2 regions of the Faecalibacterium sp. AF10-46 genome follow, and region 1 is predicted to be linked to the other one. Evidence: predicted binding sites of a transcription regulator. Region 1 holds the regulator's gene; the other holds the start of a gene.

Region 1 (4,260 bases):
GCTCGCCCTGCAGAACGTTGACCTCAACAGAGGGCTGGTTGTCTGCAGCGGTGGAGAACACCTGACTCTTGTGGGTGGGGATGGTGGTATTGCGGTCGATGATCTTGGTGCACACGCCGCCCAGAGTTTCAATGCCCAGGCTCAGCGGGGTGACATCCAGCAGCAGCAGGCCCTTGACATCGCCCTGCAGCACGCCGCCCTGAATAGCAGCGCCCACAGCCACGCACTCATCGGGGTTGATGCCCTTGAAGGGCTCGCAGTTCAGTTCCTTCTTGACTGCATCGTAGACAGCGGGGATACGGGTGGAACCGCCGACCATCAGGACCTTCTTCAGGTCAGAGGGACGCAGACCTGCATCCTGCAGAGCCTTGCGGACGGGGCCCATGGTGCGATCGACCAGATCAGCGGTCAGCTCGTTGAACTTTGCGCGGGTCAGGGTCATATCCAAGTGCTTGGGGCCGGTAGCATCGGCAGTGATGAAGGGCAGGTTGATCTGGCTGCTCATTGCGCTGGACAGCTCGATCTTTGCCTTCTCGGCAGCTTCCTTCAGACGCTGCGCAGCCATCTTGTCCTTGCGCAGGTCGATGCCGTTCTCGGTCTGGAAGGCATCTGCCATCCAGTTGATGATGCGCTCATCGAAGTCATCGCCGCCCAGATGGGTATCACCGTTGGTGGCCAGAACTTCGGTAACGCCGTCGCCCATCTCGATGATAGAGACATCGAAGGTGCCGCCGCCCAGATCGTAGACCATGATCTTCTGGTCTTCTTCCTTATCGATGCCGTATGCCAGAGAAGCGGCAGTAGGCTCGTTGATGATACGCTTGACGTTCAGGCCTGCAATGGTGCCTGCGTCCTTGGTAGCCTGACGCTGGCTGTCGTTGAAGTATGCAGGAACGGTAATGACAGCCTCGGTAACAGGCTCGCCCAGATAAGCCTCGGCATCAGCCTTCAGCTTCTGCAGGATCATAGCGCTGACCTGCTGGGGAGTGTACTCCTTGCCGTTCAGGGTCACCTTGTGGTCGGTGCCCATGAAGCGCTTGATGGAAGCAACGGTGTTCTCAGGGTTGGTGATGGCCTGACGCTTTGCCACCTGACCCACCAGACGGTCGCCGGTCTTGGTGAAGCCCACCACAGACGGGGTGGTGCGTGCACCCTCAGAGTTTGCGATAACAACGGGCTCGCCGCCCTCCATGACAGCCACGCAGCTGTTGGTAGTACCAAGGTCGATGCCAATGATCTTACTCATAATGAAAACTCCTCTCGAAAGAACAAATCTTATTGTTTATGTGATGCTCAAATGTTTGTAAGCGGATGTTATATTCAAAACCCTTTCGGGTTTCTGCTTTGTTATTCGGCCACTACAACGGTCGCATGGCGGACGATCTTATCGCCCAGCTTGTAGCCCTTCTGGTAGACGGTGATCACGGTGCCGCTCTCCTGTCCATCCGGGGCGGGGATCTGCTGCACTGCGTTCATGAAGTTGGGGTCAAAGGGCTTGCCCAGCGCTTCGATCTCCTCCACATGGAGGGCATCCAGCGCCTTGGCGGCCTTGTCCAGCGTCATGGTCACGCCCTTTTTGTAGTTCTCGTCGGTGGTGGGGGCGTTGGCCGCCATCTCCAGCGTGTCCAGAATGGGAATGATCTGGTTCACCGCAAAGGAAATGCCATCGTTGAACTTCTGGTCGGCTTCGCGGGTGGAGCGCTTGCGGTAGTTCTCGTACTCCGCTGCCATGCGCAGCAGCTGGTCTTTGGCCTGTGCGGCGTTGGCTTCGGCAGCATCCAGCTTTGCCTTTACGGCTTCCAGCTCGCGGGCCTTCTTGTTGAACCAGCCGCCATCCTTCTTCTTGTCATCCTTCGGGTCGGCAGCTTCAGCAGCAGGTTCCTGTTCGGGTGCTGCCTGCTGGGCCTTTTCCTCGGGAGCCGTTTCGGGCTGCTCCGCTTCCTGAGCCGGAGCCGTCTTTTTTGCTTCTTCGCTCATTCCAGATCCTCCTTATAGATCACAGTCCGCCGCGGTACGGCAGCCTGCGGGGTGTCTTTTCGTTTGCCGCTCATGCCCTCGCCCAGCTGGTCTGCAAAGTAATGCAGCAGCGGCATCAGTTTCTGGAAGGGCATCCGGGTGGGGCCGATCAATGCAATGGAGCCCCACAGGCCTCCGCCCACCAGATACCGATCGCTCACGATGCACAGGCCCGGGATCTGCGGTTCCAGATCCTCGCCCAGCAGCACGCTCTCACTGCGTTCTGCCGGAGGTGCGATCAGGCCAGCGGCCTGCTCCTCGTCGTTCAGCAGTGTGAGGATGTCGCCCACCTTGCCGTCCAGCTGGGGCCAGTCCAGCAGGTACTGCTCGCCGCCCAGAAATACGTGGGGCTTGACGGAATCCTGCAGGATGGCAGCCGCCGCGCTGATGACGGGCACCAGCTCCGGGTCGATCTGGCTGCACAGCTCTGCCAGCAGCCGGGTGGAAAGATCCACCGGCGCTACAAAGGTAAGGTTGCGGTTCAGCAGTGCGGCAAGTGCTGCCGCATTCTCGCGGGAAAGACCGGCGCGCACCCGTGCCACACGGGTACGGACGTAACCGGCCGTGGTAACGGCCAGCACAGCCGCTGCGCTGCGGCCCACCTGAACCACTTCATAGTGGGCGATGCACAGGTCTTCGGCACATGGGGTGCTGACGGCTGCGGTGCAGCCGCTGATGGCGGCCAGCGCCCTGGCGGCACCTGCGGCCAGCTTTTCCGGCTCATGGTCGAGGCTTGCGAACACCGCATCCACACGGGCGCGGGTCACACGGTCCAGCGGCTGATCGTCGGCAAGCAGATTATCAAGGTAGTAACGGTAGCCCTTGGCACTGGGCACACGGCCCGCGCTGGTGTGGGGCTGCTCCAGCAGGCCCAGCTTTGTCAGCGCCGCCATCTCATTGCGAAGCGTTGCGCTGGAAACTGCCATGTCAAAGTAGTTTGCCAGCACGCTGCTGCCAACGGGCTCGCCTTCGAGACCATACAGCGCCACGATCGCCTGCAAGACTCGCTGCTTGCGTGCATCCATCGTCATAGCGCCTGCCTCCTTTTTGCGTTTGCTTTGTTTGTTTAGCACTCCTTGTTCCTGAGTGCTAAGACCATTATAGCCAATTTTCCGGTGCTGTCAAGCCCCTTGGAAAAATGTTTTAAAAGATTCATAATTCTGTCATAAACGAAGAAAGCGCCCTCCTTATTATAAGGAAAGCGCTCTGGCATGTTCTTTACTCTTCCATCTGCCTTGCCAGAAATGCCGCTGCCACATTCACGGCCTTGAGCTGGGCGGCATCCGGCGTGGCCGTGCGGTCTTCGGTCAGCAGGGCCACCACGCCGGTCACATCGCCCGCCGCAATGATGGGTGCGGCGCACAGCACTGCTCGGGGCGAGCCCTCGCAGGGCAGGATGCACTTTTCGGCAATGCCCTCGCTCTGGTACAGCCTGCGGCCGTCTATCAGCTTTTCCAGCGGCTGGCTGATGCTGCGGTCGGCCAGCTCCCGTCGGCCGGAGCCGCTGACCGTAAGGATGCGGTCACGGTCGGCCACCAGTGCGGTCAGCGCAAAGCTTTTGCTGAGCACCTCGGTATACTGGGCCGCTACTGCGTTCATCTCGCCAATGGGCGAATACTTTTTAAAGATCACCTCGCCGTCGCCCGTGGTGAAGATCTCCAGCGGGTCGCCGCGGCGGATGCGCTGGGTGCGGCGGATCTCCTTGGGGATCACCACCCGGCCCAGCTCGTCGATGCGGCGCACGATTCCTGTTGCTTTCATGTTTTTGCTCCTCCGTTTCCTTAAAAATGCCTGCAGCACTAGTATCTGTCAGGCCGGGCCATTTATACCTGCTGCCTCCGCGCAAAAAGACCTGCACGGAAAGCTGCCTCTTCGTTGCGTTTCCGGCAGGGTTCTGCTACAATGATACAAAAAGCCGTTTTCATAAGCACAGCACCCCGCTTATGAAGACAGATCCTAAAATTCTACTGAGAAAGGCAGGTGTCCGGATGCCGAACATCCTCATTCTGGGCGGCGGTGCCGCCGGTCTTGCAGCCGCGCTGGCGGCGGCACAAAGTGCCCCCGCTGCACAGGTCATTGTGCTGGAGCGCAACCCGAAGCCGGGCAAAAAGCTGCTTGCCACCGGCAATGGCCGTTGCAATCTGGATAACACCGGCATTGCACCGGAGCTGTATTTCACTGCCGACCCGGCAGCACTTCGTCCGCTGCTGGATGCCGTAAATACCGCCGACCCGCTGCGCTGGT
Region 2 (4,260 bases), on a different contig from region 1:
CAATAGGAGGCAAGAAAACTATGAACTTTCTGAACACATTCGCAAGTCTGTTTTCCAATTTTGGAAACCTGACTTGGCAGATGGTGGTGATGTGGGGCATTGGTGCATTGCTCATCTACCTTGCCATCGCCAAAAAGATGGAGCCGAGCCTGCTGCTGCCCATGGGCTTCGGTGCCATTCTGGTCAATCTGCCGCTGTCCGGTGCCATCACGCAGGGCGATACCGTAGGCCCCATTTCCGCCCTGTTTGAAGCAGGCATGTCCAACGAGCTGTTTCCCCTGCTGCTTTTCATCGGCATTGGTGCTATGATCGACTTTGGCCCCCTGCTGGAAAAGCCGTGGCTCATGCTCTTTGGTGCCGCAGCGCAGTTTGGTATTTTCTTCACCCTGTTTCTGGCAGGCTTCTTCTTTGATTTGAAGGATGCTGCTTCCATCGCTGTCATTGGTGCAGCGGACGGTCCCACCGCCATTTTTGTAGCCAACACCCTCAACTCCCAGTACCTTGGTGCCATCATGGTGGCAGCGTACAGTTACATGGCTCTGGTGCCCATCGTGCAGCCGCCGGTCATTAAACTGCTGACCACCCAGAAGGACCGCCGCATCCGGATGCCCTATGAAAAGGGCAATGTCAGCCAGCTGACGAAGATCCTGTTCCCCATTGTGGTAACCATCATTGCCGGTATGGTAGCTCCTGCCAGCGTAGCTCTAGTTGGTTTTCTGATGTTCGGCAACCTGCTGCGGGAGTGCGGCGTACTGAATGCCCTCAGCGAAACCGCGCAGAATGTGCTGGCAAACCTCATCACCATCGTGCTGGGCCTGACCGTGGCCGGACAGATGACCGCTGACAAGTTTGTCCGGCCCGATACCCTGCTCATCCTTGCACTGGGTCTGGTAGCCTTCGTTTTTGATACCGCAGGCGGCGTGCTGTTTGCAAAGCTGCTGAACCTGTTCCTGCCCGAAGGCAAAAAACTGAACCCGATGATCGGTGCAGCCGGCATCTCCGCTTTCCCCATGAGCGGCCGTGTGGTCAACAAGATGGGATTGGAAGAAGATAACCAGAATTTCCTGCTGATGTACTCCATCAGCGTCAACGTTTCGGGGCAGATCGCATCCGTCATTGCAGGCGGCCTGATTCTGACCCTGATGGCTTAACGGAGGTACACTTATGCTTCATCTTTCTTCGTGGATGACCACCCTGCCCATGATGCTCATCGGCATGGTCGGCATTCTTCTCGTCATTGGTGTCATTGTCCTGGCTGTGATGCTGCTCAACCGGCTGACAAGTCGGAAATAATTCATCCCATCAAGTAGAGATGTCAGAATACAAAAACCCCCGAAGAGCTTTTTACGGTTCTCCGGGGGTTGGTTTTATGCGCCGGTGTTCCTCACACCGGTGCACAAACGTTATTCGATTTCAATGAGATTGGGATTCGCAGGCAGAGCCTTCTGCTGCTGCGGTGCGGGCAGCACGATGTGCAGGACGCCATCCTCGAACTTTGCGTGGATGTCCTCCTTCTTCACGGCATCACCCACATAGAAGCTGCGGGCACAGGTACCGGAGAAGGTCTCACGGCGCAGATAACGGCCATCGTTGTCCTTCTCGTCATTGGAGTGGCTGCGGACGGCCTGAATGGTCAGGTAGCCGTCGCTCAACTCCATCTGAACGTCTTCCTTCTTGCAGCCGGGCAGGTCAACAGCCACATCATAGTTGCCATCGGCGGTCTGCTTCACATCGGTTTTCATCATGTTTGCGCCGCGCTTGCCGAAAGTTTCACGCTCTTCACGATTCATTGCACGCTCCAGCGCACCGTCGTTCCAGAACGGATCAAAGAAATCATCGAACAGATTTTCATGGAAAACAGCAGGCATAAACATAAAACAACCCTCCAATCCCGGCGTTCGGGTCGGGCATAAAATCAAGATCGTGCATCAGGAGCGGAGTCTTCCCGGGAGCCTTGCGGTTCCCTCATGCCCCTTTCTCCTGAGCACGCCACTGTTATAGCACCGTTTATTAGCAGTGTCAATAGCAGAGTGCTAAAATTCATAAAAGAATAATACTTTTATAATATTTCATGCAATTCTCGGCAAAATCGTTTGCACTGGATTCAATTTTTTCTTCTCCAATCGTAGTCTTTCGCTGTGACAGAACGGATGCAAACCGTTTCTTCAGAACCAGGCGATCCATTGCCCGCGTAAACAATGCAGTTGTCAAAAAGTCTCTCTGTCCTTGCAGCGTCTTGCGTTCTGCCGGTCCACCCGCTATAATAATGTGGAAACCGAGATGAAAAGAGAGTGATACTGTGGAAGAGGCCGAGATCAGTCATTTTCTCCACATTCTGGTCCGAATGGGCGAAGCTTTACAAAACAGTGGCGCAGAAGTATTCCGCGTTGAGGACACTTTGAACCGGATCGCAATCGCCTATGGGGCAGAAGATGTGAATGTATTCGTGATCACATCCAGCATCGTGGTCACGCTTACCATGCCCTCGCTGCCGCCGCAGACCGAGACCCGCCGCCTGCGTCACGCTGCCAGCAATGACCTGCTGACATTGGAAAAGCTCAATGCGCTCAGCCGCCGTATCTGCACAGCACCTCCTTCCATAGAAGAGTTTCAGCGCCAGCTGAATGACATTCTGGCACAGCATCCGGACCCAAGACTGCATCTTACCGGCAGTGTGTTGGCTGCTTCCAGTTTTGCCATTTTCTTTGGTGGAAATCTCTGGGACGGCCTGCTGGCCGGCGGTATTGCCGTTCTGATTTGCTGGATGGAGCGCTATCTCTCGCCTTTTTGTATGAATGGCGTAGAATTTCAGTTTATAGCATCCTTTCTCAGCGGTGTCTCCACTCTGCTGCTCTGCCGCTTTGGGATGCAGTTTCATGCCGATAAAGTTCTGATTGGCATCATCATGCTGCTGATTCCCGGCATCATGCTGACAAATTCCATCCGGGACATCCTACTTGGGGACATTATTTCCGGCTCTCTTCGGCTGGTGGAAGCCATTCTGATGGCCGCCACCCTTGCACTCGGCATAATGGCCGCCATCTGGTTGATGGGAGGGATTTCCGCATGATACAGGTTTTTTCGCAGTTGCTCAGTGCTGCCCTTGGTTCGGTCGGTTTTGGACTGATCTTCAATCTGAACCGGCGCTACTTACCCGCCGCCGGTGTAGGCGGACTTCTGGCATGGCTGGCTTATCTTCTTGCCGCCAACACCCTGCGCAGCGTCTTTCTTGCCAATCTGTTGGCCGGTTTCTGTACCGCTCTGTATGCCGAAATTCTTGCCCGATGCTGCAATGCACCCTCTACGCCTTTCTTCATCACCGCTGCCATTCCTCTCATTCCCGGAAGCACCCTCTACTACTGCATGAACGCAGTCGTCTCCAATGATTTGTCTGCTGCAGGGCATTTCGGAGAGCAGACCTTTCTGGCCGCTCTTGGAATTGCCGGCGGTATGGCAATCGCATGGTGTCTGGCCGATTTGAGCCGGAAGCTGCACGCACTTGCAATCCGTTCTTCGGGAAAGCAGTGATCTTCCACATTGAAAAATGCCCCTGTCAGCTTTGGTTTCATCCCACACAGCTGACAGGGGCAATATTGTTATAACATTTTGATAAAATCGCTTTTGACGCTCATTCTGAAGGGCTTTCCGGGGAGCCTTTCAGCTCTCCTTTTTTTGCCTTCTCCCGAGCACGCCACTGTTCTATACCGCGCCGTTTATCAGCAGCGTCCATAGCAGAGTGCCAAAGTCCGCAAAAGAATCATACTTTTTTAAATCCATGGAATCTTTTTTATACAAATCACCGTATTTTTTCGTGCAAAAGCCAAATTGTCAATCGGGAACGGATCCTATAACGCCAACTGTGATTGCATCAATAGCCGCTGATGTAGGCGGCAGGGCATCCTGTGCGCTGTGATCCATTTTTCGTTCCTCCCTCATGTGGTTTTCTTCATCCTAAAAAAATGAGATAGGCAACCCCTTTTGGGGAAGTCTATCTCATTTTTTTGTTGGGGCTTTTTTGCAACAGCCCCCCTTTTATAACAACCCTGCCTTACAGTTTGGGAGAAATGCTTAGTGCTTCAGTTCCAGCAGCGCATCGCCCTGCTTTACGGTGCCACTGGCTTTAGCCACGACAGCGGCATAGTCATCAGTATTGCAGACAATGAGCGGCGTAGTCACGGGATAGCCTTCGGCCTTAATGGCTTCCAGTTCAAAGCGGATCAACGGCTGGCCTTTCTTTACCTTGTCGCCCTCGTTGACGAG

What was found. The regulator HrcA, encoded in region 1, represses chaperone genes, less so after heat shock. The targets are predictions, from matches to a motif close to TGTTAGCACTCNNNNNNNNNGAGTGCTAACA.
Region 2: DWV57_RS00720 (Hsp20/alpha crystallin family protein) is a predicted target of HrcA. The motif match lies at 2,009-2,039, and genes of this name have one in related genera.

What each region holds. Positions count from the first base shown of each region.
Region 1 covers NZ_QVGY01000002.1:127,044-131,303, reverse strand. The annotation lists gene dnaK (molecular chaperone DnaK) at 1-1,246, opposite strand, end outside; gene DWV57_RS03835 (nucleotide exchange factor GrpE) at 1,348-1,977, opposite strand; gene hrcA (heat-inducible transcriptional repressor HrcA) at 1,974-3,047, opposite strand; gene DWV57_RS03825 (stage V sporulation T C-terminal domain-containing protein) at 3,235-3,777, opposite strand; gene DWV57_RS03820 (aminoacetone oxidase family FAD-binding enzyme) at 4,005-4,260, shown strand, end outside.
Region 2 covers NZ_QVGY01000001.1:129,408-133,667, reverse strand. The annotation lists gene DWV57_RS00730 (sodium ion-translocating decarboxylase subunit beta) at 21-1,151, shown strand; gene DWV57_RS00725 (oxaloacetate decarboxylase) at 1,165-1,293, shown strand; gene DWV57_RS00720 (Hsp20/alpha crystallin family protein) at 1,404-1,874, opposite strand; gene DWV57_RS00715 (threonine/serine exporter family protein) at 2,300-3,070, shown strand; gene DWV57_RS00710 (threonine/serine exporter family protein) at 3,067-3,528, shown strand; gene DWV57_RS00705 (PTS transporter subunit IIABC) at 4,069-4,260, opposite strand, start outside.